Regions from separate parts of the Streptomyces sp. NPDC001858 genome, predicted to be linked through region 2. Evidence: riboswitches for the same ligand, from Rfam matches in the RefSeq annotation. Region 2 holds a riboswitch; each other region holds the start of a gene.
What was found. A riboswitch is a leader RNA that binds a small molecule or an ion and turns the genes downstream of it on or off. The one in region 2 is predicted to bind S-adenosylmethionine.
Positions count from the first base shown of each region.

Region 1: another riboswitch for S-adenosylmethionine. It lies ahead of ACWCPF_RS16815 (aminotransferase class V-fold PLP-dependent enzyme); the one in region 2 lies ahead of ACWCPF_RS41115 (putative leader peptide).
Region 3: another riboswitch for S-adenosylmethionine. It lies ahead of ACWCPF_RS31525 (amino acid ABC transporter permease); the one in region 2 lies ahead of ACWCPF_RS41115 (putative leader peptide).

Region 1 is NZ_JBSFEV010000010.1:45,990-53,761, forward strand. Features, by position in the region: gene ACWCPF_RS16790 (NlpC/P60 family protein) at 113-1,147, opposite strand; gene ACWCPF_RS16795 (NYN domain-containing protein) at 1,360-2,703, opposite strand; gene ACWCPF_RS16800 (hypothetical protein) at 2,740-2,979, opposite strand; partial or broken gene ACWCPF_RS16805 (rhomboid family intramembrane serine protease) at 3,163-3,891, shown strand; gene ACWCPF_RS16810 (Lrp/AsnC family transcriptional regulator) at 4,060-4,338, shown strand; gene ACWCPF_RS16815 (aminotransferase class V-fold PLP-dependent enzyme) at 4,470-5,837, opposite strand; SAM riboswitch class IV at 5,981-6,097, opposite strand; gene trpD (anthranilate phosphoribosyltransferase) at 6,185-7,249, opposite strand; gene qcrB (cytochrome bc1 complex cytochrome b subunit) at 7,368-7,772, opposite strand, start outside.
Region 2 is NZ_JBSFEV010000053.1:21,208-28,979, forward strand. Features, by position in the region: gene ACWCPF_RS41105 (ABC transporter permease) at 1-67, opposite strand, end outside; gene ACWCPF_RS41110 (ABC transporter substrate-binding protein) at 76-1,701, opposite strand; gene ACWCPF_RS41115 (putative leader peptide) at 1,925-2,047, opposite strand; SAM riboswitch class IV at 2,082-2,191, opposite strand; gene ACWCPF_RS41120 (dihydrofolate reductase family protein) at 2,353-2,997, shown strand; gene ACWCPF_RS41125 (endonuclease/exonuclease/phosphatase family protein) at 3,080-3,922, shown strand; gene ACWCPF_RS41130 (SigE family RNA polymerase sigma factor) at 4,078-4,605, shown strand; gene ACWCPF_RS41135 (hypothetical protein) at 4,716-5,930, shown strand; gene ACWCPF_RS41140 (LysR family transcriptional regulator) at 6,246-7,115, shown strand; gene ACWCPF_RS41145 (Gfo/Idh/MocA family oxidoreductase) at 7,130-7,772, opposite strand, start outside.
Region 3 is NZ_JBSFEV010000028.1:90,337-98,108, forward strand. Features, by position in the region: gene ACWCPF_RS31515 (NAD(P)-dependent oxidoreductase) at 1-605, shown strand, start outside; gene ACWCPF_RS31520 (glutathione S-transferase C-terminal domain-containing protein) at 1,142-2,041, shown strand; SAM riboswitch class IV at 2,108-2,227, shown strand; gene ACWCPF_RS31525 (amino acid ABC transporter permease) at 2,632-3,612, shown strand; gene ACWCPF_RS31530 (amino acid ABC transporter ATP-binding protein) at 3,609-4,415, shown strand; gene ACWCPF_RS31535 (ABC transporter substrate-binding protein) at 4,522-5,544, shown strand; gene ACWCPF_RS31540 (GNAT family N-acetyltransferase) at 5,612-6,358, shown strand; gene ACWCPF_RS31545 (putative leader peptide) at 6,370-6,501, shown strand; gene ACWCPF_RS31550 (LLM class flavin-dependent oxidoreductase) at 6,572-7,772, shown strand, end outside.

The sequences.
Region 1 (7,772 bases), on a different contig from region 2:
AATTCGCCCGTTCGGGCGGCATGGTGTCCTGATCTTGAAGCTGACGCCGAACCCGAACCCGAACCGAAGCCGAACCGATCCCGATCAGATCTCAGACCTCAGATCGCAGACCTCAGATCCGCACCCCGAACTGGAACGGCATGTTGTTGATCGACTCGTAACGCACGACGGTGCCGGTGCGCGGAGCGTGCAGCACCTGCCCGTTGCCCGCGTAGAAGCCGACGTGGTGCTGGTCGCCGTAGAAGATGACCAGGTCGCCGACCTTGAGGGCGCTCTGCGAGTAGATGCGCGTACCGGCGTTGGCCTGGGCCTGCGAGGTGCGCGGGATGGAGACGCCGGCCTGGGCGAAGGCCCAGGAGGTCAGGCCCGAGCAGTCGTACGTGGCGGTGCCGGTGGCGCCGTACTCGTAGGGCTTGCCGAGCTGGCTCTGGGCGGCCTGGAAGGCGGCCATGGCCCGGCCGGAGCCCGCGGGGGCGTTGCCGAGGTCGACACGCTCACCGGCGTCACGGCTGGCGCGGGCGTCAGCGGCGGCGAGGGCCGCCCGCTCCTGGGCGGTCAGCGAGTTGAGGAGCTTGCGCGCCTCGGCGAGCTTGCCCTGCACCGTCTTCTTCTGCTTGGCCAGCTCGGTGCGGGTGGAGGCGAGGTCCTTGAGCTTGGTGGACGCCTCGGCGCGCTCCTGGGCCAGCTCGCGCTGCTTCTCCTGGATCTTCTTCAGCGCCTCGATCTGCTGGGCGCTGAGCTGGTCGGCGGTGGACGCCTTGTCCAGGAAGTCGTCCGGGTTCGAGGAGAGGAGCAGCTGCACGGAGGAGTCGATGGACCCGGTGCGGTACTGGGCGGCGGCCGCCAGGCCTATGGAGTCGCGGAGCTCGTTGAGTTCCGCCTGGCCGCGGGCGACGTTGTCCTGGATGGTGGAGATCTCCTTCTGGAGCTTCTCCTGCTTCTCCTGGGCGCCGTTGAGCTTCTCGGTGGCCTGTTCCTGCTCTTCGTAGAGCTTGTCGACCTTGCTCTTGACCTCGTCCTTGGTGGGCTTCGCGCTGGGCGCCGCGTTGGCCGCCTGGGAGCTGAGCACGACGGCAGCGGCGGCTGCGGTGGTCAGCACGGTCACGCGCACACGACTGGGCTGCTTCGGTCGACGGTGGGACGCCACGGAGACGGGCTCCTTCTTTTGAGTGATCACCCGTGTGGAGGTTCGAACACCAGACCTTAGTGACCCTGCCGTGATCAGTTCAAATCCTCGGGAGAAAAAAACCCATCACGCACCACAGTTTTTTCACACAACTCACGCGCAGCAATGCTCGATTGACGCTAGGTCGCGTGATCATTCAGTCAATTCGGGCATTAAACCTGCAACTTCGACCTTCAGGACAGTCGCTTCAGAAGTACCGCGGAAGCCACCGGTCGGGCGCCCGCCTTCGCGATCCCGTCGGCCACCTCGCGGTCGGTCGAGGCGACGATGACCGGCCGGCCCGGCGGCTCGGCCCGGACCAGCTGACGGATCAGCTCGTCGGCCGTGACCCCGGGCTTGGAGAACAGCACCCGCACCCCGCGCGGCGGCGCGAGCAGCACCGGAGCCGCCAGTTCGGCCCCGTCGAAGACACAGGTGACCTCGGCGCCGGTCTGCGCGGCGAGCTGCGAGAGCTGCCCCAGCAGCCGCAGCCGCTGCTTCTCCAAGGGCATCTGCGGATACCCGGTCTTGGTGACGTTGTAGCCGTCCACCACGAGATGCGCCTGCGGCAGCGCGAGGAGCTGGTCCAAAATGGCCGGATCGTGCTCGGACAGGGCACGCGCGGCGATGTCCTTCGGGGTCATCCGGCCGGGCTCGACGGCGTCGACGGTCTCCGCGGGGCGCACCGACACCGGCGGCAACGCCAGTTCCCGCCGCAGCCCTTGGGCCGCGTCCAGCACGGTGTCGAGCAGCAGCCGCACCCGCATGTCCTCGACGCTGCGCCCCTCGCGCGCCGCGCGCCGGGCGGCCTCCAGGGCGGCCTCCGTCTCCCCCAGCCGCGCCTTCAGCCGCCGCGACTCGCTCTCCGCGGCGGACACCTGGGCATGGCCCTCGGTCCGGACGGCCTCGATCTCGCTCTGCACCTTGCGCAGCGCGGCCTCGCCCCGCTTGATGTCGCTGAGGGCCGAACGCAGCTTGCGGTGGAGCGAATCGGCTTCCTTCTTCGCCACGTCCAGTTCGACGCGCAGCCGCTCGGTGTCCGCGCGGGTCTGCTCACGCGCCCGGTCGAGCTCCTCGCGCAGCCGCTCCAGCTCGGCCCGGCTCTCCTCGTCGGCGCGCTCGGCGTCCGCCCGCTGGGCCTCCTCACCGGCCGCGGTGACCAGCTTCACCCAGCCGGTGGGCCGCAGTACGTAGGCCGCGGCCGCCACATCCAGCGGGTCCGCGGCCGGGGTCGGCGAGCCGGAGTCGAGGGCGCCGGAGAGTTCCGGCTGGGCCTCTCTGAACTTCTCGGCGATGCGCTGCCGGAAGAGCGGATCGGTCTCCAGCGCGGCGGCCATCGCGTTGCCGGCGAACTTGGCCCGCCGGTTCGGCGCGAACCGCGCGTACTGGCGCAACTGGGCGGGCAGTTCGCCGACGGTCAGTCCGCCGAAGCCGTCGGACACGATCGTGACGACCCTGCGCCGCACGCCGTCCGGCAGCGGACGGTCGAGCATCTCGGCGGCGCCGTCGCCCGGCCCCCCGCCTGCGCTCTCCACCATCCGTCACACCCCAATACTGTGCGGGGCCCGCTCCTGTCAGGAGCCGGCGCCCGGCCGATCCACGAGTTCCACCTGGTCCACGGCGTTGCACCAGCGGCACCGCACCGTCTCGATGGTCTCACTGACCACCTCGCGCTCCTCGACGTTCGGCTCACCGGCGAGGTCGAGGTGCACGTACTCGACGACCTTCGACGAGCGCGTCACGTCGAACCGCGTGAGGTTGCCGCAGAGCGTGCAGCGCCACCGCGTCGTGGCGGTCGGCAGGGGAACCGTCATCGTGGCTTTCCGCTTCCTTCTGGTCTCGTACTTCCCGTGTCGGGGTCGGGCCGGAGGCTCCCCCGCGTGTATGGCTCGTAACCCTACGGCCTGGCGCGTACTCGCCGCCCATCCGATCACCGCGCCCACCCGGCGGCGAGGCGGTCTGGGATGGTGCGTCCTGTTCCGTCATGCTCTGTATTCATGATCAGCAACTGGAGCGGGACGGCCGGCAGGGCGGTCCGCACCCCCTCGGCGCCGGTGACCTACGCACTCATCGCCGTGTGCTGCCTGATCTTCGTCATCGGCCCGGCCTCGGGCTTCAATCCGGGCTACGGCGTCGGCGACGAGCTGCTGGCCGCGCAGCGGGCGTACTTCCGACGGTGGGGCGTGGTGCCCGCCGAGTTCTTCGCGGGCTCTCCACGGGCCGTCCTGACCCCGGCCACGGCGCTCTTCGTGCACGGCAGCTGGGTGCACCTGCTGGGCAACATGCTCTTCCTCTACGTCTTCGGGGCGATGGCCGAGGAGCGGATGGGCCGCGTCGAGTTCACGCTCTTCTACCTGGGCTGCGGCTACCTGGCCCTGCTGGGCTACGCCGCCGCCAACGCCGGGTCGCCGCAGTCCCTGGTCGGCGCCTCCGGGGCGATCTCGGCGATCCTCGGCGCGTTTCTGTACCTGTTCCCCCGAGCACGGGTGACCAGCCTCCTGCCGTTCCTGTTCTTCCTGCCGCTGCGCTTCCCCGCCTGGGTCGTGCTGCCCTTCTGGGCCGCCCTGCAGTGGGTGGCGGCGGGCCGGGCCGCCCAGGGGCCCGGGGTGGCCTACCTGGCCCATGTGGTGGGCTTCGGCCTGGGCCTCGTCTACGCGTGGGCCCGTTTCAGGCACCGCGAGGGCCCGAAGGACGGCCCGGGCAAGGCGGCGGCGGGGGACGGGCGGGCGACCGAGCAGGTCGGGCGCAGTCGCCCGCGGATCGGCAGCGCACTGAAGGGGCGCGGGGAACTGCGCGACCGGCCACGATGGCGCCGCAGCGGATCGCGGCACGTCCAGCGGAGCGCTTAGAGTGAGGCCCGCCCCAGCAACGGCCCCCGAGGGAGAGAACCAGCCGTGATCACCGCGATCGTCCTCATCAAGACCAGCGTGGACCGGATCCCCGAGATCGCCGAGCGGATCGCCTCGCTGGACTCCGTGAGCGAGGTCTTCTCCGTCACCGGGACCTACGACCTGATCGCCATGGTCCGGGTGAAGCAGCACGAGGACCTGGCGGAGGTCATCCCCGGGAGCATCAGCAAGATCCCGGGGGTCGAGGGCACCGACACGCACGTCGCGTTCCGCACCTACTCCCAGCACGACCTCGAAGCGGCGTTCGCCATCGGCCTGGAGTAGGCCCCCGGCACCGGGCTGAGCGCTCCCGCCGGCAGTGTCGCGTCGTGCCGTCGTTCCGCCGCGGCGCCGTCGTGGCCGGTCGCGCAGTTCCCCGCGCCCCTTCAGGGCGCCGCCGACTTCGCCCGGCGCGCTCAGACCGCGGGAACGCAGCGGCCGTCCTGGGTCCGGTACTGCCAGCGCGCGCCGTCGGTCACCAGTTCCCGTACGGCGGTCACGAAGCGCTCCACGTGCTCGTCGGGGGTGCCCGCGCCGAAGCTCACCCGGATGGCGTTGAGGGACTTCTCGCCGGGGGCCGCCTCGGGGGCGCCGCACTCGCCCTGGCTGTGCAGGTCGCCGCCCAGGAGGGTGCGGACCAGCGGGTGGGCGCAGAACAGGCCGTCCCGGACGCCGATGCCGTACTCGGCCGAGAGGGCGGCGGCGAAGTGGGAGCTGTTCCAGCCCTCGACGACGAAGGAGATCACGCCGACCCGCGGGGCGTCGTCGCCGAACAGGGACAGCACCTTGACCTGCGGCACCTCGGCCAGGCCGGCCCGCACCCGCTCGATCAGGGCCTGCTCGCGGGCCACCAGCGTCTCGAAGCCGGCCTCGGTCAGCGCCTTGCAGGCCGCCGCGATGGAGTAGGCGCCGATCACGTTCGGGGAGCCGGCCTCGTGGCGGGCGGCGCTCTCGTGCCACTCCACGTCCACTCCCCCGTCCTCGCGCCGGGTGACCTTGCGGCTGGCGCCGCCGCCCGCGAGGTACGGGTCGGCCGCGACCAGCCAGTCGGCGCGGCCGGCCAGGACGCCGGAGCCGAAGGGCGCGTACAGCTTGTGGCCGGAGAAGGCGACCCAGTCGACGTCGAGGTCCCGCACCGACACCGGGTGGTGGGGGGCGAGCTGGGCGGCGTCCAGGACGATGCGGGCGCCGTGGGCGTGGGCGGCGGCCGCCAGCTCGCGCACCGGCCACAGCTCGCCGGTGACGTTCGAGGCGCCGGTCACGCAGACCAGGGCCGGCCCGTAGGGGTCACGGCCGGCGAGGGCGCGCTCCAGGGTCTCGACGGCCTGGCGCGGGGTGCGCGGGGCATCCAGGTAGGTGACCTCGGCGTCCTTCCAGGGCAGCAGCGAGGCGTGGTGCTCGGTCTCGAAGACGAAGACCTGACAGTCGGCGGGGAGGGCCGCGGCGAGCAGGTTGAGGGAGTCCGTGGTGGAGCGGGTGAAGATCAGCTGGTCGTCGGGGCGGCAGTCCAGGAACTCGGTGACGGTCCGGCGGGCGTTCTCGAACAGGTCGGTGGAGAGCTGGGAGAGGTAGCCGGCCCCGCGGTGGACGCTGCCGTAGTAGGGGGCGTAGGCCGCCACGTCGTCCCAGACGCGCTGGAGGGCGGGGGCGCTGGCCGCGTAGTCGAGCGCCGCGTAGGCGACCTCGCCGCCCGTGACGAGCGGGACGGTGACATCCCGGCCCAGAACGGGCAGAGGCGCACAAACGGTCCGGGCGGAGGCAGCGGTGGAGACGGAAACGGACATGACGGAACTCCCGTGTGAGGCAAGGGAAAAGTGAAAAGGGGTACGCGGAAGCGGGGCTCTGCGCCCTATCGCATTCGCTTGCTCACAGAAGGCTCCCTCGATGACCAGGATCCCTGGCCGCACGCTCTCAGAAGCGTGTGAGGGATCCGCGCTTGCCGTGCACCTTGTTGTGCGCGACCTGGTCTTCACCCGGGGCACCCCGCCACGGACGGAGGGTTGCCGGACAGTCGGCCGGGGCCTCATGACTGTCACTCATGACCTGACACAAGAACGTACGTGAGGTGATCGTCGCCCCGCAACCCATGTCCGGATCGCGGGACGACGCTCGGTGACGCCCGATGACCGCGCTACACGTTGCTGGCCGCCACCCAGCGCTCCAGCGAGCGCTTGGCCGCCCCGGAGTCGATCGACTCCGCCGCCTTCGCCATCCCGGCCCGCAGCTGCTCCGCCAGCGTCCCGGACCCGGGGTCCAGCGCCACGAGGGCCGCCGCCGAGTTCAGCAGCACGGCGTCCCGCACCGGGCCCGTCTCCCCGTCCAGGAGCCGGCGCGCGACCTCCGCGTTGAACGCCGGGTCACCGCCCCGCAGCGCCTCCACCGGCACCAGCTCGATGCCGACGTCACGCGGGTCGAAGCTCTCCTCGGCGACCTTGCCGTCGCGCACGACCCACACATGCGAGGTGGACGTCGTCGTCAGCTCGTCGAGGCCGTCGTCGCCCCGGAAGACCAGGGAGGAGTTGCCGCGCTCGGCGAGGACTCCGGCGATCATCGGTGCGATGCGCGGGTCCGCGACACCGACCGCCTGTGCCTTCACCCGGGCCGGGTTGGTCAGCGGGCCGAGGGCGTTGAAGACCGTCCGAATGCCCAACTGACCGCGCGCGGCGGCCACATGGCGCAGCGCCGGATGGAACTTCACCGCGAAGCAGAAGGTGATCCCCGCCTCCTCCGCGACCTCGGCCACCCGCTGCGGGGTCAGGTCGAGGTTGACGCCCAGCTGGCCCAGCACGTCCGAGGAGCCGGACGCCGAGGAGGCGGCCCGGTTGCCGTGCTTGACGACCTTCGCGCCCGTGCCCGCCACGACCAGCGCCGACATCGTGGAGATGTTGACCGTCTTGGCGCCGTCGCCGCCCGTGCCGACGATGTCGACGGTGCGGCCGGACACCTCGATGGTGTTGGCGTGCTCGTACATCGCCCGCACCACGCCGGTGATCTCCTCGACCGTCTCGCCCTTGGCCCGCAGCGCGACCACGAACCCGGCGATCTGGGCGTCCGTCGCCTCGCCGCGCATGATCTGGTCCATCGCCCAGGCCGTCGCGTCGGAGCTCTGGTCGTGGCCGTACAGCAGGGCGTTCAGCACCTCGGGCCAGGAACGGCCCGCCGCGGTGTCGCCTCCAGCGGGGGTCACAGCGCTCATGGGGCCGCTCCAGATGTCGTAGAAAGTGTGCCCCCACCCTATCCAGCTCAGGGCACGGGAAAGGGCCCCGTCCGGTCTTCGGACGGGGCCCTTCCAGCGCGCGTGGCGAGCGCAGCGATCAGTGGTGGCCGTGGCCGCTCGTGATCTCCTTGTACTCCTCGACGGTGGGCTTCGGGATCTGCTGGTCCTCGCCGAAGTACGCGCCGCTGATCTTGGCGCGCAGCTTCTCGGCGCCCGACACCTTGCGCTCGACGCCGTTCTCGTCGACCGCGGGGCCGATCGCGGCGGGCTCGTACTGCTCGTGCGCGGTGAGGGTGTGCAGCTGCTCCTGGCTGAGCGGCTCGTGGATCTCGACGAACTCACCGTGCGGCAGGCGCTTGATGGTGCCGGTCTCGCGACCGTGCAGCACCTTCTCGCGGTCCCGGCGCTGCAGGCCGAGGCAGATCCGCTTGGTGGCGATGTACGCGATGACCGGTCCGACGAAGAAGAAGATCCGGACGAACCAGGTGATCGCGTTGATCGA
Region 2 (7,772 bases):
CCACCGTGTAGGCCGCCCACAGCACGCCGATCGCCTGCGCGACGCGTTTGACGACATAGAGACGCATGGCGGCCGTCAGCCGATCCAGGTGTCGTGCAGCTGGATCCGGCTGGAGGCGTCGAAGTCGAGCCGGTGCACCTTCTTCGACACCCCGAGCTGGGTCTGCAGCTCCACCACGGGGACGACGTACGCGTTGCGCACGATCAACTCCTGTGCTTGTGCGACCAGTTGCTTGCGCTTGGCGGTGTCGGCCGTCGCCGCCTGGTCGCTCAGCGCGGTGTCCAGGGCGCCGGCGGGCAGCTGGTAGAAGTTGGCCAGGCGGGTGGAGAACGAGCTGCGCAGTATGTCCGGGTCGGCGCGCGTCACATTGCCCCACACCACGTCGAAGTCACCGGACTGCAGCGTCGGCGCGAACTGGGTGACCGGCAGCTGCTTGAGCACCACGCCGATGCCGACGGCCTTGAGCTGCTGCTGGATCAGTTCCAGCGAGGGCTGGTTGGTGGCCGCGATGGGGAACCACGAGACGGTCAGGCTGAGCTTCTTGCCGTCCTTCGCCCGGATGCCGTCACCGCCGGTCTTCCAACCGGCCGCGTCCAGCAGGGACTTGGCCTTCGCCGCGTCCAGGGTCAGCTCCGCGCCGAGGTCGGAGTGGTCGGGGGTGGTGTGCGCCAGGATGCTGGTCGCCGGCTCGGTGCCGGTCGGGAACACGGTGTCCACGATCTGCTGCCGGTCGACGGCGTACGAGATCGCCTGCCGCACCCTGACGTCCTTCAGCGCCGGCCGGGAGTTGTTCAGCCCCAGGTTGAACACCACCCCGGGATTGGCCCGTTGCTGAAGGTCCACCTGGCCGCCGCTCTTCAGCGCCGACTCGTTGGACCTGCCGACGCCGCTGATCGCGTCCACCTGCCCGGACTGGAGGCTTCCGGTGCGCACACCCGCCTCCGGCACCACCTTGAACACCAGCTTGTCCAGGTACGCCTCGCCCTTCTTGGTCCACAGCGCGGAACCCCAGGCGTACCCGGCGCGCCTGGCCAGGGTGATCGACTGGTTCTGCACATAGTCCTTCAGCACGAACGACCCGGAACCGACCACGCCCTGGCTGCACTTGTCCTGCGGGCTCTTCTTCACGCTCGCCGACGACTCGATGCCCAGCGAATGCGTCGCGGTCGCCTGGAGGAACTGTGCGTTGGGCTGCTCGAACGCGACCCGGACCGTGAGCGGATCGACGACGGTCGTGCTCTTCACGCCGCTCAGATACCCCTGCGCCAGCGTGCCCAGGGCGCCGAGCTTCGGCACCGCGTCGAAGTTGTCCTTGACCACCTGGGCGGTCAGCGCCGACCCGTCGCTGAAGGTGACGCCCGATCTCAGATGGAAGGTGAAGGTCGTGGCGTCGGCGCTGATGTCCCAGCTCTTCGCGAGCCAGGGCACGATCTTGCCGGTCTCGGGGTCCTGGTCGGTCAGCGAGTCCACGATCTGGCGCAGCGAGTAGATCGTGTCGTTGCTGCCCACCTGCTGGGGATCGACGCAGCCGGCGTCGGAACCGACGGCGAAGGTCAGTGTGCCGCCGGAGCGGGCCTCACCGCCGCCGCTGCTCGAACTGCCGTCGCCGCCCGCCGAGCAGGCGCTCAGCAGCACGCCGCTCGTCACGAGTGCCGCCAGGGCCGCCCACCGGGTGGGCCGGGAATCCGTACGCGCTATCACGGAATGGTTCTCCTATTCCGAAGCCGTCGCGCACATGCCCGTTCAGCACATTCCGGGCACGGCGACGCAGGGGAAGTCGACTGCGAGGGGAAAAAGAAAGGGGGAAGGGAAGAGAGGGAGGCCGGGGGGATCGCCGGAGACGCCGACGGCGGGCGTCGGACGCAGAGGTGACGTGCGGTCAGCCGCAGCACGCGGGCGTGCGGAGACGAGCTACGCGGAGGTGCTAGCGGGAGGTGCTACACAGACAGCCGGCGAAGCGCTGGAGATCGATGTGGCGTCGGCGCGAGAGTCCGGAGAACGCCGCCGCGGCGGCGAGAGAGGCACTCAGGTTGCAGTCGATCCGCATGCCGGTCCCTCCCCTCCCAAGCCCCGCTGCCGGGGCCACGCGCTTGCAGGGTCGTCGACCCCGCCGGGCTTTCACCTGGAGCACCCCACCGCGCAGGAGGGTTGCCGGTCAGCAAGCCAGGGCTTGACGCTGACACTCAATGCCACCCACGATCCTACGGATCACTTCCGCGACCCGTCAATATCGCCATATCGTCGGCCCGGGTTCCCTCGGGAACGGAAACGCGGGTGCGGCGCGCCGATGAGTCTGCCGACGTCCACCGGTCTACCTTCCGACCGGGACGACCAAAGCATCGGGAGCACGCCATGGGCCTCATCCACATCGAGATGTTCACCACCCTCGACCTCGTCGCGCAGGCGCCCGGCGGCCCGGACGAGGACCCGGAGGGGTTCCCGTTCGGCGGCTGGCAGGCGCCCCTGCTGGACGAGGTCGCCGGGGCGCAGATCGGCGCCGCCTACGAGGGCACGGACGCCCTGCTGCTCGGCCGGCGGACGTACGACATCTTCGCCGCCTACTGGCCGCACCAGAAGGGCGGCGAGGACGGCGAGATCGCGACGCTCTTCAACAGCGTCCCCAAGTACGTGGCCTCCCGCGGCAGGCCCGACCTCTCGTGGGCCGGATCCACGCAGCTCGGCCCGGATCTGCCCGGCGCGGTGCGCGAGATCCGCGACCGGCACGAGCATGTGAAGGTCGTCGGGAGCCTGAACCTGGTGCAGAGCCTGCTGCGCGAGAAGCTTTTCGACCGGCTCGACCTGTGGGTGCACCCGATCGTGCTCGGCGTCGGCAAGAAGGTGTTCGACGGCGGCGCGGTGCCCACGAACGTCACCCTCCTCGAACCGCCGGCCGCCGGTCCGAAGGGAACGGTGTACCTGCGCTACGGGCTGGCCGAGGGCACGCCCGGCACGGGTGACATGAGCGCACCCGACCGCGGCGTCGCGCGCGACGCCTGAAGCTGATGCGGTCTTCACAACTCCGTCCCATAACCTCGTCGGAGAGACGTCGGATGCCCCGTGCATCCGCTCTGAGGAGGCGATGGTGCTCGGAAGGGACATGCGGCTGCTCGTGGGCGCCGTGATCGTGGCCTGTGTGGTGCTCGTCGGCTCCCGCGCGCCGAACGACGCGCCCGGCGACGGGTCGCTGCCCGTCGACGCCGCCCGGGATGTCGTGCCGAACCGCGTCATGACGTGGAACATCTGCAACCCCTGCGAACTGAGCAACGCCGACCGCGCCGGGGAGATCGCCGCGTACGCGCCCCAGGTGATCGGCCTGCAAGAAGCGTGCGTGGGGGACGTCGAGCGGATCCGGGGCTATCTGAAGGACCGTTACGGGCTCGACTACCACGTCGAGTACGGGTCGGTGCTGCGCAACTGGGGCCGCTGCGGGGGAGCGCCGTGGAGTCCGGGGGGCTACGGCCAGGCGCTCCTGTCGGCGGCGCCGATGACGAACCCGGTCACGGTCGAATACCCCGACGGCGGATCCGAGGACCGCGGGTACATGGCGGTCACCACCAAGGTGGACGGCCGGTCCGTGCGGGTCTTCAACACGCACTTCGCCGAACGGCGACAGGAGGAGGTCCGAGCGGGCCAGGCCGACGTGCTCGCGGCAGCCGTCGCCCGGCACGACCGCGCGATCGTCCTCGGCGACTTCAACGCCGTGCCGGACGCTTCCGAGCTCACCGAGATGTGGGCCGTGGCCGCGGACACGGCCCCCGAGTGCCGTCCCCCGACCGTCGGAACCTGCGAGCCGACCACCGACTGGCGCAGCAAGTTCGACTACGTCTTCCTGCGGGGCGTCACCCCGCTGGAGCACCATGTGCACCCGACCCCGTACTCGGACCACCACCAGTTCTACACCGACCTGGACCTCACCGGTTGACGCACGCCGTGGCCGTCGCGGCCGGCCCGTCGTGCGGAGAGCACCCCGATCCGCGCCGCGCTCTCGCGCACTGCCGGTGAATCCGTCTGCAACATTTCCCGTGGTCCACCGCGTCGGTGAGATGTAAGCCGACGGAAAGGCGCCGAGGGGTGGGAATGAGAAAGTCCCGGACGTGGTCCCGGACGGATGAGTTCATGGAGTTCGCCGTGGGGCGTGCCGGGCAGCTGCACCGCTCGGCGTGCCTGCTCACCAGCGGGGACACGCACCTGGCGGAGGACCTGGTGCAGGAGACGCTCAGCCGGATGTACGCCGTGTGGGGCCGCATGTCCCGGGTCGACAACCCTGCGGCCTACGCGCAGACCGTTCTCGTCCGTACGTTCCTCACCCAGCGTCGGCGCTACTCCGCCTCCGAACGCCCCCTGGCGGAACTGCCCGACGTCGCGGCCCTCCACGACGGGGACGATCCGGCGCTGCGGCTCGCGCTCCTCCAGGCCCTGCGGGAGCTGCCGCCCAAGGACCGGGCGGTGGTGGTGCTGCGCTACTGGGAGGACCGCAGCGTGGAGGAGACGGCCGATGCGATGAACGTGAGCTCCATCGCCGTACGCAGTCGGTCGAGCCGCGCGCTGGCCAAGCTGCGCGAACGGCTGGGCGGAAGCCTTGCCGAGCTGACCACCCCGACCTGAACTCCCGAAGTCCGCCACACCTTCGCAGCCGACGCGCGGACCGAGAAGGGTCCGTCGCGCTCGCTGATCTGCTTCCCCTACCGCACCGACACAGGATCTGGTGGTTCCGCATGCCTTTCGAAGACGAGCTCGGGAAGGCGCTCCGCGACACGGTGGGCGCCTTCACCACGGACCCGCGTTCCCTGGCGGAAGGCAGCCTCGCGCGCGGTCGGCGCAGGCTGGCCCGCCGCCGGGCCTCCGCGGTCGCCGGGAGTGGACTGGCCGTCGCCCTCCTCGCGACGGCCGGCGTCCAACTCGGAGGGGAGCGGGGCGGTGCCGGCACGGACCGCGGCGAGCACGCCTCGACTTCGGGCCCGACGGCCGACTACCGGCACTTCGAGGTCACCGCCCAGGCGATGAAGGACATCCTGCACAACGGAATGAACAACTCCTCGGTCGCTGTCATCCGGGAGGAGCTGCACGCGGCGGGCAGCTCCGACCCGACCACGCCCGCGACGGCCAGGATCGACTTCGAGGACGGCTTCGGCGCGGCCAGGGTGACGCTCTCGGTGCGCCGCGTCGACCCGACGGAGCAGGACGTGAAGAAGCAGATCACCTGCCCGCCCGCGCAGGACTCCCCGTACGAGGACTGCACGACACAGCCCGACAACCGTGCCGTCAGGGGATACACCGACGCCGGCAAGGCGGGCGGGGTCAAGAAGTGGGAGGTCACGATGGTCTCGCCCAACGGGTACGTCATCGAGGTCGCCACCTACAACGTACCGATGGCGAAGCAGGCCGGATCGAACTCCGAGCCGGAGCCGGTGAGCCGCAACCCCCGGATGAACCCGGGCAAGTTGCGCAACCTGGCGGCGTTCGTCGACGCCTCGTTCAGCCGGGACGGCGAGGCCAATCCACTGGCGACCGTGGCGCCGGGCTCCATGGCCGAACCGGGCGACATCCTGCCCGTGCTGAAGGACCTGTTGCCCGAACGCCTTGTGATCGTGTCGGAGGGCGGCACCGGAGCGAACGGTCATGTCGTCGTGACCGACCCGAAGAGCGGTACGCGAACCTACATCGAGGCCACGCGCATCGCCGGCGACACGGAGGTCTGGAACGAGACCCTCGCCGACGGCACGAAGGTGGGCACCCGGCAGGTCCCCGGCAAGCAGCCCGGAGTCGTGCAGCTCCGCGCCGACGCGCTTCGGGTGAACGGACTCTGGATGTCCGTGTCCGCCTACAACGCGCCCAGCCCCACGTCCGGCAAGAGCGGCACCCGGCACCTGATCACCGAACAGGAACTCAAGGCCATCGTCACCAGCCGCACCTGGCTCCTCGCCCGCTAGGGCCTGTCCGGCCGGTCAACTCGCAGGGCATCTGCGGTGCCGAGTCCCCGCGTCTGCGGCACGATCGGCCGGACACGCCCTAGGGCCGGCCGCAGAGCCGGGCCTCGTCATGGAGGGCCTGCGCGACTCCGTCGCGGTCGGCGGACAGCCGGACTTTCCGTGACGCTCATGTCATGTCGCCCTGCGAACGGCAGTGCCGAGGCTCCTTGAGCCGCACGAGGCCGTCCTGAGACGCCCCGCGTTCTACCATGCGGTGAAGAGCGAAGATCGTCACGTGCACACCGGACGGGGCGCTGTCCGGACCGGGGGCGGATGATGGATCTGCGGCAGATGGAGGTCGTCGTCTCGGTGGCGGACGCCGGCGGGTTCACGGCAGCCGCCCGACGGCTGCATGTGGTGCAGTCGGCCGTCTCGGGAACGGTCCGGTCCCTGGAACGCGAACTGGGCACCCCCCTGTTCGACCGCACCACCCACCGCGTCACCCTGACGCCGGCGGGCGAGGTGTTCGTCCCCGCCGCGCGCGCCACCCTCCGGGCCGCCGAACTCGCGCGCGAGGCGGTCGACGCCGTGCGGGGACAGCTGCGCGGCCGGGTGACGGTGGGCACCATGCAAGGGGTCTGGGCCGGGCTCCACCATGCCCTCGCCGCCCTGCGCGCGGAACATCCCGGCGTCGTCGTCCAGCTCCGGCAGGCCGCGGTGGCCGACATCCGCCAGGCGCTGCGCGACGGAACCGTGGACCTTGCCGTGGTGGCCCTCGACCGACAACAGCAACGCGGACTGGCGACCCGTCTGCTGTCCCGCGAGGAGATGGTCCTGGTGGCGTCGCCCTCGCGGGTCGTCCCCGGCACCACCACGACCGGCGAAGCCGCCCTCGCCGAAGCCGCCCAACTGCCTCTGGTCGACTTCACCCCGGGCTGGGCCATCCGCTACGCGGTCGACCGGGCGTTCCGCGCGGCGGGCGTGGAGCGCGCCACGACGTTCGAGGTGAACGACATCGTCGCCGCGGCCGAACTGGTCCGCAACGACCTGGGCGTCTGCATCATGCCCAAGTCGATCGCGGACCGCTTCGCCGACCTGTCCCAGTACCCCTTCGACCACCACGCGCCGAACTGGAAGATCATGGTGGTGAGACCTCCCGGCGAGGCGCCGCCGGCGGTCGCGGCCCTGCTCCGGCACATCAAGTGACCGCTGCGAGCGCGTTACGCCGTGCCGCCGTAGAAGGCCGGGCGGGGCTTCATGTCGGTGGTGACGATACGGCCCGACTGCCGGGCCTCGACGGTGGCGTTGGAGACGACGGTGGCGGCGTAGCCGTCCCAGGCGGACGGGCCGGTGGGCTCGGCGCCCGCGGCGATGCCGGCGATCCACTCGCGGAACTCGGTGTCGAAGGCGTCCGCGAACCGGCCCACCCAGTCCGTGAGGACCGCCGTGCTGTGCTGTCCGGCGGTGCGCACGCCGACCGCGGCCGGGTCGGGCAGCCGGACGAGACCCTCCTCGCCGACCGCCTCGCACTGGATGTCGTAGCCGTACCGGCAGTTGACGAAGACCTCCAGATCGATGCGGACCCCCTTCGCGGTCTCCCACAGCATGATCTGCGGATCCGCCAGCCGGGCGTGCGTCCTGCGGGTGGAGCGCGGCAGGACGACCTGGGCGGAGACGATCTCGTCGTCCAGCAGCCACCGCAGTACGTCGATCTCGTGGACCGCCGAGTCGAGCGCCGCCATGTCGGTGTGGTATGACTCCGGCACGGTGGCGTTGCGGTGGGCGCAGTGCACGATCAGCGGTTCGCCGATGCGGCCGGAGTCGATGACCTGCTTCAACTGCCGGTAGCCGGCGTCGTAGCGG
Region 3 (7,772 bases), on a different contig from region 2:
ACGTCGAGCAGGTGGGCGCGCAGGTGCTGTCCGGGCTCCGCCCGGGCGGGATCGTCGCCGTGCACTCCACCGTGCACCCCGACACCTGCCGTCGCCTCGCCGAACGGGCCCGCGCCCAGGGCGTCCAGGTGCTGGACGCCCCCGTCAGCGGCGGCGGCCCGGCCGCCGACCGGGGCGCCCTGCTGGTCCTGGTCGGCGGGGACGCCGAGGTCCTCCACACCTGCCGACCGGTGTTCGAGACCTACGGCGACCCGGTCGTCCACCTCGGCCCCACCGGCTCCGGACAGCTCGCCAAACTCCTCAACAACCTGCTGTTCACCGCCCAGTTGGGGCTGGCCGCCGACGTGCTGGAGATCGGCGGCCGACTGGGCCTGGACCGCGACGGCCTCGGCCGGTTCCTCCCGCAGGGCAGTTCCGCGAGCTTCGCGCTGCAGCGGGTCGTCGACGCCGGCGGCATCCTCGACCGCATCTCCGCCCACGCGGGCAAGCTGCTCGCCAAGGACGTCCGGCTGTTCGAGGAACTCGCCGAGGGGGCCGCGCAGGGAGCAGATCCGGGACCGACGCGGGAGGCCGCCCGTGCGGCCCTGCGCGCGATGGGTCTGTGAGGAATATCCCGGAATCTCTACGGTGAGCGGGCACCGTCCAACGGCGGAAAGGGACGGCCCGCGGTGTCCGCGTCGGCCTCGCAGCCGTCGCTGGGCGCGCCCAGCAGCCGGGACGCCGTACCCGGACGTTGCTGCCCGCCTCCGGCTGAGCCCCCGAGGCTGCGGGTACTCACCTGGTGGACGCCCCCTTGACGGGCGGTCGGGGCGGATCGACACTCGAACCGGGAATCCTAGTGAACAGGTAGGGAAGGTAGAGCCAATGGGGCGACGGAAGCCGATCAGCGGCCGAGCGAGCCGCACGGCATGGTCCTCGCCCCTTCTCACCTCCCGCCGTCACATCGACCTGCAGCGCGTCTGCAGCGCGATCAGCTCCCAGGGCTGAGCCGGACCCCTCCCCGCGCCGAACCGCACCGGCGGTGTCCCCCCTCGGGACACGGCCGCACCCGGCGCGCGCGGACGAGGTCCACACCTCCCTGTTCGACGTCGCATCCGCCGCCGCGCGCACCTCGCTGCGCGCCTCGCCCCCGGGGAGAGTCATGTCCGTCACACCACTGGCCGCCGTCCACCCGTCCGCCCGGCCCGCACCCGTCTTCCGGGGGCGGATCGGCCGCGACGCGCGCAGCGGCCACTACGCGGTGCCGCGCCGCTACCGCCTCCACCTGGCCGCGGCCGACCCCGACTGTCTGCGCATCGCCGTCACCCACAGCCTCCTCGGCCTGGAGAGGGCCTGCCCGGTCACCTTCCTGCCCGCCGTCCCGGACAGTCCCGACGGCGGCCACAGCGCGCTGCGCCCGCTGTACGACGCCAGCGCGCACAACTACCGCGGACCGGCCCTCGCGCCGGTGCTCAGCGACGACTGGTCCGGGCGCATCGTCAGCAGCCACGGCCCCGACATCGCCCGCGACCTCGCCCGCAGGTTCGGCGGCGGGCGGGCCACGCTGTACCCGTGCGGCGCCGAGTCGCAGATCGAGGCCGTCGAGCGGATGTGCGCGCAGGGCATCGAAGCGGCGGCCCAGCGCGCCGGAGCCGCCGACGCCGAGGAGGCCGAGCGCACCGCCGCCCTCGCCACGCTGCTCGACACGCTCGGCGTGCTGGAGCGCGGCCTCGGGGTGCACGCCTATCTGATCAGCGATCAGATCACCGCGGCCGACGTCGAGTTGTGGGTCGCCCTGGTCCAACTCGACACCGTGCACCGCTACCACCTGGACGCGGCGGCCGTGCACCGCATCGCGGACCATCCCGCCCTGTGGGCCTACGCCCGCCGGCTGGCCGCCCACCCGGCCTTCAGTGCCCACCTCGACCTGGACGCCATCGCCCGCCGCCACCACGCCCGTTGCCAGGGCCTGGAGGCCGCCGGCGCCGCCGTCCAGATCCTGGACTGGGAGACCCACGCGGCGGACGGTTCGGCGGTCCGACCGCAGGTCGAACGGCCCTGACCCGGTCCATCCACTGGACCGCCGTTGACATTCGTTCGGGCAACTGTCTTACTTACGGCCCAGAACGGTCATGAGCGTCAGCGACAAGCCCTGGCTAGCTGACCGGCAACCCTCGCTCCGCGGTGGGGTGCCCCAGGTGACGACCGGACCGACGTTTCGGTAATGACGTATCGGTAAGCGCGAGGGCCCCTCGGGGGCCGGAACAGTGACGGTGACGGACATGTACGCAGCTCTTCGGACGGCGCCCCGCCGCCCCCGGGGCTGCGTACGGCCGTACCTCGACATCCTCGTCGCCAACCGCGCCGTCGACCTCCTGCGTGTGAACAGCGCACTGTGTACCGCACCGGGCCGCGCCCGCTGTCGGGGCTGAACGAACCCCTCGCACCCCAGCCCCGCCGCCCCGCCTCCGCGTTCCTGACGAACACCGCCCGAGCGGTGTGCCGTTGTCCGCCCCACCCCGGTCTCCTGTACGCATCCGTGCGCCATGCCCTGTTCGCGCCCCCGCAGCGGTCCCCGCCGCCGAGCCGAAGCGCGTCCGGCCACGCACGTCCGCCGTGACCCGGGGTGTCCGACTCCCGCCGGAGCCCCTCATGAGTGAACCCCCAGGCGCCGTGACCCTCGCCGAGGCCGCGCCCGCCGTCGACGTCCCGCCGGCGAAGCTCACCGCCCAGCGCGTCCAGCCGCTGCGCAAGCCCGGACGCTGGATCGCCACCGCCGTGGTCCTGGTCCTGGTGGCGCAGTTCACGCACGGGCTGATCTCCAACCCCTTCTACCAGTGGGACCGGTTCGGCTACTGGTTCCTGCGGCCGGTCATCCTGGACGGACTGCTGATCACCCTGGAAGTGGCCGCGTACAGCGCGGTGCTGGGCCTCCTCGGCGGCATCCTGCTCGCCCTCGCCCGGCTCTCCAGGAGCCCGGTGCTGCGCGCGGTCAGCTGGACCTACGTCTGGGCGCTGCGCTCCATCCCGCTGATCGTGGTGCTGCTCTTCCTGTACAACTTCAGCGCCCTGTACCAGACCCTGAGCGTGGGGGTTCCCTTCGGTCCGGCGTTCTTCCGCTTCGACGAGTCCCGGCTGGCCACCGACATGGTGATCGCCGTCGTCGGCCTCAGCCTCAACGAGGCCGCCTACGCGGCCGAAGTGGTCCGCGGAGGCATCCTCTCCGTCGACCAGGGCCAGCACGAGGCGGCCGCCGCGCTCGGCCTGCCCAAGCGCTACCAGTTCTGGAAGATCGTCTTCCCGCAGGCCCTGCGGTCGATCACGCCGAACTACGTCAACCAGCTGATCGGCCTGGTCAAGTCCACCTCGCTGGTCTTCTACGTGTCGCTGCTCGACCTGTTCGGCACCGCGCAGACCATGGGGGCCACCTACCCCGGCGACATCGTGCCGCTGCTGCTGGTCGTCACCGTCTGGTACCTGATCCTGACCAGCCTCGTCTCCGTCGTCCAGTTCTACGTCGAGCGGTACTACGCCCGGGGCGCCACGCGTTCCCTGCCGCCGACGCCGCTTCAGAAACTGCGGACCGGTCTCACCGACCTGCGGGCCCGCATCCGCCGGGAGGCCGCCGTATGACCACCGAGACCGTGCAGAAGAGCGCCGGCACCGCCGCGGTCGTCCCCGCCGCCGTCGAGGTGCACGACGTGCACAAGTGGTACGGCGCCCACCGGGTCCTGGACGGGGTGAGCCTGACCGTGCGGCCCGGCGAGGTCACCGTGATCCTCGGCCCGTCCGGCTCCGGCAAGTCCACCCTGCTGCGGGTCGTCAACCACCTGGAGAAGCCCGAGATCGGCTACGTCAGCGTCAACGGCGAGCTGATCGGCGTCCGCCGGCACGGCGACCGGCTGCGCGAGCTGAGCGAACGCGCCATCCTGGCCCAGCGCAGCCGCATCGGCTTCGTCTTCCAGAACTTCAACCTCTTCCCGCACCTGACCGTGCTGGACAACGTCGCCGCCGCACCGGTCGCCACCGGCAGGCTCGCCAAGCCCGTCGCCCTGGAACTGGCCCGCGAACTCCTGGACCGGGTGGGCCTCGCCGACAAGGCCGGCGCCTACCCCCGGCAGCTGTCCGGCGGCCAGCAGCAGCGCGTCGCCATCGCCCGCGCCCTCGCGCTGCGCCCCGGCGTCATCCTCTTCGACGAGCCCACCTCCGCCCTCGACCCCGAGCTGGTCGGCGAGGTCCTCGCCGTCATCAAGGACCTGGCGACCAGCGGCACCACGCTCGTCATCGTCACCCACGAGGTCGGCTTCGCCCGCGAGGTCGCCGACCGGGTCGTCTTCATCGACGAAGGCAAGATCGTCGAGCAGGGCCCGCCCGGCGAGGTACTCGACCGACCGCAGCACGAGCGGACGCGGGACTTCCTCAGCAAGGTGCTCTGACCCCCCCGCTCGCGAGCACCCCACGACTTCCCCCCACGCCGCACCACCCTCCGAACGACCCTCCGAACCACCTTCCGAACCACCCTCTGAGCCACAAAGGACGGCCATGTCTGCCCACTTCACCCGACGCAGCCTGATTCGCGGCATCACCGCGGCGACCGCGGTCGCCACCCTCGCCACCGGGCTCGCCGCCTGCGGTGGTGACAGCGAGGCGGCCACCACGACCGGCAGCTCCGCCGGCACGGTGACCATCGGCCGGGTGTCCAACGGCGCCGCCGAGGAAACCGCCCTGAAGGTCTCCGAGGTCAAGTCCATCAGCGCCGAACTGCCCGACGCGATCAAGAAGAGCGGCAAGCTGAACATCGGCATCGGCGCCCTGCCCTCCGGCTTCGCCCCGCTGGCCTATATCGGCGACGACCAGAAGACCCTCACCGGGGCCGAGCCCGACCTCGGCCGTCTGGTGGCCGCCGTCCTCGGCCTGAAGCCCGAGACCAAGAACTTCACCTGGGAGAACCTCTTCGTCGGCATCGACAGCGGCAAGGTCGACGTCGCCTTCTCGAACGTCACCGACACCGAGGAGCGGAAGAAGAAGTACGAGTTCGCCTCCTACCGCCAGGACAACCTCGGCTGGGAGGTGAAGAAGTCCAACACGTGGAACTTCGACGGCAATTACGAGAACCTCGCCGGTCTGACCGTCACCGTGGGCTCCGGCACCAACCAGGAGAAGATCCTCCTGGAGTGGAAGAAGAAGCTGGAGTCCGAGGGCAAGAAGCTCACCGTCAAGTACTACCCGGACCGCAACGGCATCTACCTGGCGCTCGCCAGCGGCAAGATCGACGCGTACTTCGGCCCCAACCCCGGCATCGCCTACAACGTCTCGCAGACCGCGGGCAAGGCCAACGCCACCCGCAACGCGGGCACCTTCTCCGGCGCCGGCGAGACGCTCCAGGGCCTGATCGCCGCCACCGCCAAGAAGGACAGCGGACTCGCCAAGCCGGTCGCCGACGCCATCAACTACCTGATCGACAACGGTCAGTACGCCAAGTGGCTGGCCGCCTACAACCTCTCCAACGAGGCCGTAGCCAAGTCCGAGATCAACCCGCCCGGACTGCCGCTGGACAACTCCTGACGTCACGTCACTGTTGTTGTGACCCATGCAAGTCGAGTCAGAGACGACCGGAAGGGACTTCGCCTCCGTGGCCACCTCGATCGACCTCCGCGGAGGCGGAGTTCCGACCGCCGGCGCCCACCCGCATCCCCTCGACAACGCCGTATGGGCCGCGCTCGACGGCCCGCACGCCCTCCCCCATAGCCTTAAGGGCATGGGCGGTACCCCCACCGCCGACCGGGCTGGCCGCGCCGCCCGCTACCCGGCCGACGTCTACGACTTCGCCGCCCTCGCCGACCCCACGGATCCCGCGGCCGGGGGCTACCTGCTCACCCTGGTCGGCCCCGGAACGGCCGTACGCGTCAAGCCCGTTCAGCAGGTCCCCGACGGCTGGGAGGTCATCGGCGGCGGAGACGGCGTCCAGCTCGTCGCCACCGAGGAGTTCCGCACCGAACCCGCCCCCGAGGCGGTGACGCTCGGCCCCGACGACGTGCCGGAGATCCTCGACCTCGTCGCCCGCACCCGCCCCGGCCCGTTCCTCCGGCGGACCGTCGCCCTCGGCGCCTGCTGGGGGAGGCTGCGACTGCCCGGCTGGACCGAGATCAGCGCCGTCTGCACCGACCCCGGCCACCGGGGCAAGGGCCTCGCCACCCGGCTGATCCGCGCGGTGGGAGACGGCGCCCGCGCGCGCGGCGACACCCCGTTCCTGCACCCCGCCGCCGGCAACGCCCCCGCGATCCGCCTGTACGAGTCGCTGGGCTTCACGCTGCGCCGTCGCTCGACCATCGTCTCGGTCCGCACACCGGGAACATCCGGCAAGGCCGGGGCGTTCTGAGTCATGTCGAGATGTATGAGGCGCCGTCCGGCGCCCGGAACGAGGGAGGTGCGGCCGTGACCTGCATACGCCACGCCGTGCACCTCCACTCCCGGCCCCACATCGACCTTCAGCGCGTGGCCGGCGCGCTCTGTTGCTCCTGACGTTCCCCACTGCCGCACCCCTGTCAGGGGTGGCGTGCGCTCTCGTACGGACCTCCAGGAAGGCACCCTCGTGTCCTCGACCCCCTCCTCCCCCCTGCATCTCGCCGTCGCACTGGACGGCACCGGCTGGCACCCCGCCTCCTGGCGCGAGCCGGTCGCCCGACCCCGTGAGCTGTTCACCGCCGGATACTGGGCCGACCTGGTCGCCGAGGCCGAACGCGGACTGCTCGACTTCGTGACCATCGAGGACGGCCTCGGCCCCCAGTCCTCCCACTTCCTCGACCCGGACGACCGCACCGACCAGGTACGCGGCCGCCTCGACGCCGTCCTCATCGCCTCCCGCGTCGCCCCGCTCACCCACCACATAGGCCTGGTGCCGACCGTGGTGGCCACGCACACCGAGCCGTTCCACCTCTCCAAGGCGATCGCCACCCTCGACTACGTGAGCACCGGCCGCGCCGGCCTGCGCGTCCAGGTCACCGCCCGCCCCACCGAGGCCGCCCACTTCGGCCGCCGCACCATCCCCCGGATCGAGGCCTACGACTCCCCGGCCACCCAGGACCTGGTGACCGAACTGTTCGACGAGGCCGCCGACTACGTCGAGGTCGTGCGCCGCCTCTGGGACAGCTGGGAGGACGACGCGGAGATCCGGGACGTGGCGACCGGCCGCTTCGTCGACCGCGACAAACTCCACTACATCGACTTCGAGGGCCGCCACTTCAGCGTCAAGGGACCCTCCATCACCCCGCGTCCGCCGCAGGGCCAGCCCCTGGTCACCGCCCTCGCGCACGACACGATCCCCTACCGGCTGGTGGCCCGCGCCGCCGACGTCGGGTATGTCACCCCGCACGACACCGCCCAGGCCCGCGCGATCGTCGCCGAGATCCGCGCCGAACAGGAGCGGGCCGGGCGGGCCGCCGAGCCGCTGCACGTCTTCGGGGACCTGGTGGTCTTCCTCGACGACGACCCCGCCGAAGCCGCCGCCCGCCGCGACCGCCTCGACGCCCTCGCCGGTGAGGAGTACCGCAGCGACGCCCGGATATTCGCCGGCTCGCCCGCCCAACTCGCCGACCTGCTCCAGGACTTCCAGGCGTCCGGGCTGACCGGGTTCCGGCTGCGCCCCGCCGTCGCCGGCCACGACCTGCCGGCCGTCACCCGGGGCCTCGTCCCCGAGCTGCAGCGCCGCGGCGCCTTCCGCGGCGCCTACGAGGCCGACACCTTGCGCGGACTGCTCGGTCTGTCCCGCCCCGCCAACCGCTACGCCGCAGTCT